Regions from separate parts of the Arthrobacter sp. efr-133-TYG-104 genome, predicted to be linked through region 1. Evidence: riboswitches for the same ligand, from Rfam matches in the RefSeq annotation. Region 1 holds a riboswitch; each other region holds the start of a gene.
The links. A riboswitch is a leader RNA that binds a small molecule or an ion and turns the genes downstream of it on or off. The one in region 1 is predicted to bind cyclic di-AMP.
Positions count from the first base shown of each region.

Region 2: linked by a shared signal. The riboswitch ahead of QRN04_RS08840 (aggregation-promoting factor C-terminal-like domain-containing protein) and the one ahead of QRN04_RS00435 (M23 family metallopeptidase) in region 1 are both predicted to bind cyclic di-AMP.
Region 3: linked by a shared signal. The riboswitch ahead of QRN04_RS04630 (hypothetical protein) and the one ahead of QRN04_RS00435 (M23 family metallopeptidase) in region 1 are both predicted to bind cyclic di-AMP.

Region 1 is NZ_JARVTA010000001.1:83,967-86,223, reverse strand. Features, by position in the region: gene QRN04_RS00435 (M23 family metallopeptidase) at 60-884, opposite strand; cyclic di-AMP (ydaO/yuaA leader) riboswitch at 889-1,100, opposite strand; gene QRN04_RS00430 (iron-dependent transcriptional repressor DtxR) at 1,271-1,966, opposite strand.
Region 2 is NZ_JARVTA010000010.1:22,813-25,069, reverse strand. Features, by position in the region: gene QRN04_RS08845 (glycosyltransferase) at 1-342, opposite strand, end outside; gene QRN04_RS08840 (aggregation-promoting factor C-terminal-like domain-containing protein) at 514-1,362, opposite strand; cyclic di-AMP (ydaO/yuaA leader) riboswitch at 1,370-1,527, opposite strand; gene QRN04_RS08835 (HAMP domain-containing sensor histidine kinase) at 1,660-2,257, opposite strand, start outside.
Region 3 is NZ_JARVTA010000004.1:57,527-59,783, reverse strand. Features, by position in the region: gene QRN04_RS04635 (ATP-dependent DNA ligase) at 1-1,048, opposite strand, end outside; cyclic di-AMP (ydaO/yuaA leader) riboswitch at 1,244-1,393, shown strand; gene QRN04_RS04630 (hypothetical protein) at 1,396-2,257, shown strand, end outside.

The DNA of each region.
Region 1 (2,257 bases):
GAATGTCACATTCAGGTCACGAGCGGCCTCACGGAATCGAGAGATGGCCATCACGTTGGTCAGAGCCAGCCCATGGGGTCAACGACTTCGCCATTGACCTGGACTTCAAAGTGGAGGTGGCAGCCCGTGGAGGCTCCCGTGGTGCCGCTGAGGGCCACAACGTCGCCGCGGCTGACCGTCTGGCCCACCTTGACGTTGAAGGACGACAGGTGGTTGTAGGTAGTTTCCAAGCCGTTTCCGTGATCTATAACCACACGGTTGCCGCCACCGTACTCGTGCCATCCTGCGAAAGTTACTTTGCCGGCCGCGGCAGCATGGACCGCGGTGCCGCACTGCGCCACGAAGTCCTGGCCGCGGTGGAAGTCACCGGTGCCGCCCGTCAGCGGACTGACGCGGTAACCGAACGGCGATGCCGTGACGAGCGTGTCCAAGGGGGCACCCAAAGTGCCTTGGGACGATGAACGCTGGATGCTGGCCACAGACTGGGCGCTCAGCAGCTGCTTCAGCTTGCCATCGGGATCCGCTGCCGTGGAAACGGCAGCACGGCTGAAGTCGATTTTGGCCGATGCCGCCGCGGATACCTCCGGCTGGGTACCGGCTACAGACAGCGCAGACTCGGTTTGGCCAGAGTCCGAGGTAGCCATCATCGGGCTGGTGCCTGGCAGGCCGACTGTCAGTGCCAAGCCGGTAGCAGCAAGTGCGATGCCGGCTTTCTGACCCACTCCGCTGGCTGCGGCGAAGTCGGCCACTTGACGCAGCGGACCTTTCCGACGGCGCTGGCGGCTGGCTTCGCGGGGCCGGATTTCCGTAGCAACGCGGGCAGGCCCCACCTCAGCAGCAGGGCCGGATGCGCGACGGCGGCCCCTGACGTTCTGCGATGTCAAACTCTATTCCTCTCTGAAAAGCCTGCGAAGTTAGCTGTCGGATTCGAGTCAGAGAGTTCAAAGACCCGGCCCGCGCTCAGCGCTCACGGCACACAGGTATCCCCAGGAGGACCTGTATCAGTGGGCACTTCTGCTGCGGACTTCACCCCAAGGCTGCTTCTTTAGACAGCCGCTAGTGGTTCCCCCGCCTCTGCCAGTAAGGGGTGGAACACCTGATCCGCTGGCAGAGTTTGGCTCCGGATCAGGTAACGCTTTGGTATCGGCGCCAATAATCAACTATAGGGGATTAAGTCCCCCAGTAATAAATTCGTTATCAACAGGAAAGGGTGATGCTAAGCCGTGCCGCAGCGGGAGAATTGCAGCCGCGCTAGATGTCGCCCGGCGTATTAGCCGAGGGAAACAAAGACGTGGCCGGCGACCTCAGGAGGGAGTTCCAAGGCGCCTTCAATGCCGGGGACCCGAACGGAGATGTACTCGCCCACTCGCTCCAGTGACACTAATGCTCCTGGCCGGATTCCGCCTTCATCCAACTGGGTCAACAGCTCCGGCTCCACTTGGATAGGTTCGGCGAGGCGGCTGATGAGCACCCGCGAATCGGAGCCGTAACCGTCCATGGCCTGCAAAAGGTTGACATCCGGCCGGCCCGCAGGGACGGCGGCCAAACCACCGATTGCTTCAAGCCCTGGAATCGGATTGCCGTAGGGAGATTCGGTGGGGTGCTCAAGAAGCTCGTAAAGCCTGCGTTCGACGCGTTCGCTCATAACGTGTTCCCAACGGCAGGCTTCGTCATGGACGTAGGCCCAATCCAATCCGATCACATCTGCCAAGAGCCGCTCGGCCAGCCGATGCTTACGCATTACTTCGGTGGCCCGCTTCCGGCCCGCTTGGGTCAGTTCCAGGTGGCGGTCATTGGAAACTATGACCAGGCCGTCCCTTTCCATTCGTCCGATGGTCTGTGACACGGTGGGGCCGGAGTGTCGGAGACGCTCGGCAATTCGTGCGCGAAGGGCAACAATGTTCTCTTCTTCAAGCTCCAAAATGGTCCGAAGATACATCTCAGTGGTATCGATCAGATCCGTCATCCCGCTCAGCTCTCCTCGAACGCAGTCTCTTGCGTAGCTCCACCGTACCGCGCCCAACTCGGTGGGCGGGGCTTGATTCGCCCGCCCTTAACGCAAGACCAGCCTAGCTTATTAGGAATTACTCTTGATAATTCCGTCAACGGGACCGGTTGCATATGGTCTGGGTGCGTTCCACGTGGCGGACTATGACAACTCCAGGTTCCTGCCAAGGAGGGTGTTCGGGCAGAATTGGGGAGTCGAAGGGGCAGTAGATGCCACCTGCCACGACCCCCCTCTAACCGATACCCCATG
Region 2 (2,257 bases), on a different contig from region 1:
TCCCCGGCCTTTTTCCTCGAAGCGCATCACCACGATTTCCGGGATTTCCCGAGCAAGTCTTTCCGCGATCCGGAGGGTGTTGTCCGTGCTTGCGTTATCGGCCACGGTGATACGGAAGCTGTGGGGGAACGTTTCCGCAAGGTGCGCGTGAAGCCTGCGGAGGCAGGCTTCCACGTCGCTTTCCTCGTTGTGGACAGGGATTGTCACGTCAAGGACCGGAACGGCAGTGTGGGTATCAACCGGAGAGCGCCGCGCTTGCGCCAGCGGCACAGCGGAGGATGCCAGTTCCCCGCCTTGGCGTGGGCTTGGTGGTGCACCAGTTGCCGGATCTGTGAGCGTCATGTATCCAGCGTGGGGCAGCCTCGTATGAGTGCTTTAGGCGGAAGCTGTGATGTGACTGTGAAACCGGAATTGCCGCACCGTCCCGATTGCCTACTGCAGCGGACGCTGTAGTGGACATGCAGGGACAGTGCGGCAATCAGGGACAGTGCGGCGATGGTTAGCCCTGGTGGTTTAGTACCAGTTATTGGCCAAGTGGAACGCGAGGGCAGCCGAGGGGGAGCCGTAACGCTGCTTGATGTAGTCCAGCCCCCACTTGATCTGGGTTTGGTAGTTGGTCTGCCAGTCAGCACCGGCAGTAGCCATCTTGGAAGCGGGAAGGGACTGGACAATGCCGTAGGCACCGCTGGAAGCGTTGGTAGCAGTGGTCCGCCATCCTGATTCCTTTTCCCACAGTGCGTTCAGGGCGGTCATTTCGCCCTGGCCCCAGCCGTAGCTGGAGAGAACGCTTGCTGCATAGGCCTTGGCGCCGGCAGGATCGTCCACAGCCACGGGGGTGGCGGCAGCCTGCGCGGCAGCAGCAGTCTGGGCGTCAGCGGCGTCAGCGGCCTGCTTCGTGGCAGCATCCGCAGCAGCTTTTTGTGCGGCAGCGGCTTGGTCCGCAGTTGCCTTGTCCGCTGCGGCTTTCGCTGCTGCTGCTTGATCGGCTGCAGCTTTGTCTGCTGTTGCCTTATCGGCTGCAGCTTTGTCAGCTGCTGCCTTGTCTGCAGCGGCCTGCCTGGCGGCGTCGGCCTTTGCTACAGCCTGTGCCACAGCGTCCTTAGCCTTGCTGTCAGACTGTGCGGTTGACTGGGTCTCCGCTGCCTTGCTCATTTCAGGAAGAGTGAACGCTGCATTCGCGGCCTGGCCCAGCGATGCAACACCCAGCCCTGCGGCGATAACGCCGGCCACTACCGACATGCGGTAGCCGCTTTTACCCCGGCGGGCAGCGTTCTTTAGGACGGACTGCGACTTGGTCAGGGGTGTGCTCTTGTCGTCACGGTGACGCGCGGAAGGGCGCGCCTGATCGTTAAATTCAGACATGGTTTTGATTGCCTCTCAGCGCCTGCGGAGTTAGCTGTCGGGTTCGGATGAGGTCATCCGGCCGCGCATCACGCTGCGGTTTCACCCCAAGGGCTGGCACTAGGCCTGGCCCGGAGACTCTGGGTCCCCCGTCTCTGCCTCAAAGAAGAACGGACTCCGGGAAGTGGCAGAGCTCGGCGCATCCCGGAAGTGGGCCAGTTGGAGCGACCCACCCTTTCGACGGTACAGGACCCTTCGCTCAAAGTCACATTTAGGTAACAGAGATCACGAATGCGGAGAGTCGACTTGCTCGTTTCATTACGTCAAGCCGGTGTTCATTGACGGAAGACGCAAGGCGAACTCCGTCCGCCCCGGACGGGATGTCACTTCCACGTTCCCCCCGTGTGCTTGGACTATGGATTCGACGATGGACAGACCCAGCCCCGAGGTACCTTCGGACCCCGACCTGGCAGCGTCTGCACGGGCAAACCTCGAGAAGATGCGGCGTTGAAAGTCCTCGGGTATGCCAGGGCCGTTGTCCGTCACGGTGACCACGGCGCTGCCGTCTGCCGAGAGCGATACACCGGTCACCACAGTGGTGCCCTGATCGGTATGTTTGCGGGCGTTCGATAGCAGATTGGCCATGACCTGATGCAGCTGCGTCGCATCGCCCCGGACCGAGATCGGTTCATCGGGAAGCCGCAGTTGCCAGTGATGGTCCGGTGCCATGACTTTCTCGTCGTTGACGGTCTCAATGACCAACTGCGTGAGGTCCACATCCGTGACATGCAGGGGTTGTCCCTCATCCAAGCGGGCCAGCAGCAGCAGATCCTCTACCAGCGTGGTCATGCGCTCCGACTGGCTTTGGACGCGGGCCAGCGATTTGCGGCCATCATCGGTGAAAGATTCCGTCATC
Region 3 (2,257 bases), on a different contig from region 1:
TCTTGCCGAGATCGTAGTCGGCCGGTTCCTCCAGCTGCGAGTAGGTGCAACTGTCGGGTGTCCGGTCCGTCCGCCACCGCCGGAACTGGGTGGTGTGCCGGAAACGATCGCCCTCCATATAGTCGTACGCCACTTCGATCACCAGGTCAGGGCGAAGCGGGACGAAAGAGAAGTCCTTGCCGCCGCTCCACCTGCTCTGGGCCCCGGGCATCCTGGAACCACCCGCCGCTTCATCTTGCGTGGCCCACTCACCCCACGGATGGTCGCCGAGGTCCACTTGGTACGGTTCCAACTCGGCCACCAGGCTCTCCCGTTTGGCCATGGGGAACGATGCCACCACCCCCACGTGGTGAAGCCGCCCGTCGTCGTCGTAAAGGCCCAGCAGCATGGACCCGACGACCTTTGCCGTCTTGTGCCAACGGAAGCCCGCCACCACGCAGTCCGCGGTTCGCACGTGCTTGGTCTTGAACATGACGCGCTTGTTGGGTTGATATGTGCCGTCCAGTGGTTTGGACAGCACGCCGTCGAGCCCTGCGCCTTCCAGTTGGACGAACCACTCCTTGGCCCTCTCCAAGTCGGTCACTGCGGGGGTGATGTACACAGGGGGTTCGGCCGTGGAGAGTGCTTGCTCCAGGATTGCTCGGCGTTCCGAAAAAGGCCGGCCCGTCAGGTCGTCATCACCTAGGGCAAGGATGTCGAAGGCGACCAACGACGCCGGGGTCTTCTCCGCCAGCATCCGGACCCTGCTATCGGCAGGATGGATGCGTTGCTGGAGAACCTCGAATTCAAGCCTGTTGCCTTGGATCAGGACAATCTCGCCGTCGATGACGCACTTGTCCGGAAGGTTCCCCTGCAGCGCCGCCACAAGCTCCGGGAAATACCGGGTCATGGGCTTCTCATTCCGGCTGCCGAGGACTATCTCGTCCCCATCCTTGAAGACGATGGTCCGGAAGCCATCCCACTTGGGCTCGTAGTGCCCAACATCCGGGATGTCAGGGACTGACTTGGCGAGCATGGGCGAGACGGGCGGCATCACGGGCAGGTCCATAGGTCAATGTCTACCTGCCCTGGCCCAGTGAAGCTAGTGTTGGGCGATGGATATCCGGCCGTGTTGCGGGCGGGAGCCGTGACGGCCGCGCAGCCGTTACATTAATGTGACTTTGTTTTCCGGCTAGGGTAACTTCATAGGGCGACCCGGAACTCCGCTGGGCCGTTTCCGGGCTGACGCCGAGCTCTGCCGCAATCCGGGATTCCGCTAGACCCACGGCAGAGACGGGGGACCCAGTGTTCCGGGCTTGTTCCCCGACAAGCCCTTGGGGTGTAGCCGCCAACCGCGGCCGGACGGCCTCGTCCGAACCCGACAGCTAACCTCGAAGGCGTCGAGAGGCAACAACCATGTCCCCAACCATGGATCAGCCGCGACGCGCCCTGCGTGAGAGCGAGCGCGCCAAACCAACAGGCCGCCGTCGGGCGTCTACTGACAGTCCCGCACTTGCGGACCCGGCACTACCGATGACCCGTGCGGCACGGCGTGCCGCCGAGCGGCAACGCGAGCACGCTTCCGGCGTGGGCGTCGACGACGACGCCAGCCACGCCGAACGACCCGCCGCCGCTGGGCCCCAGCCCGTGCAAACCGCGTTCGAGCAAACCGCGACCGTCCCCGAGGCCCTGGCTGGAGAAGCACCGGCCGGAGCAGATCTGGCCGGCGACGATCTGGCCACAGTTCAGATTCCAGCCGTTCAGCCCGCCCCTACTGAAGCGACCGCGGAACCAGTCGCCGCAGCAGTCACGGCAGCCATCCCGCTCCAAGCTGCCGAGGTCTCTTCGTTTCCGCACCACCGGCCGCGCCAATACAGTCGCGAACCATACGCGGTACTACACAAGGCCGCGTCAGTCCGCCACATGAGCCAACGCATGGCCATGGTGGCAGGGGCATTGGGCCTGGCCTTGACTGTGGGCACGGTGGGCCACGCTCTCGATCTTCCGTTCTTTGGCAGCGAAAGCAAGGTCACGGACGCCAGTGGCGGCGGCGCCGGTGCCACGATCGCACAAACCACGGCCTCGATCTCCGGCGTGCCCGGCGGTTCCAGCGCCGCATCCGCTGTCGCTGCCTCGGCGGGTGCAACGCCTACTGCGGAGTCATCAGACGTCAGCCAAGCCGCCACTGTTTCGGGCGCGCCGGATACTGGGGCGTCGTCGTCGCCCGCGGCCTCCGGCACTCCCACAGTTTCCCTTGCGCCGCCGGTGTGGGTTCCTT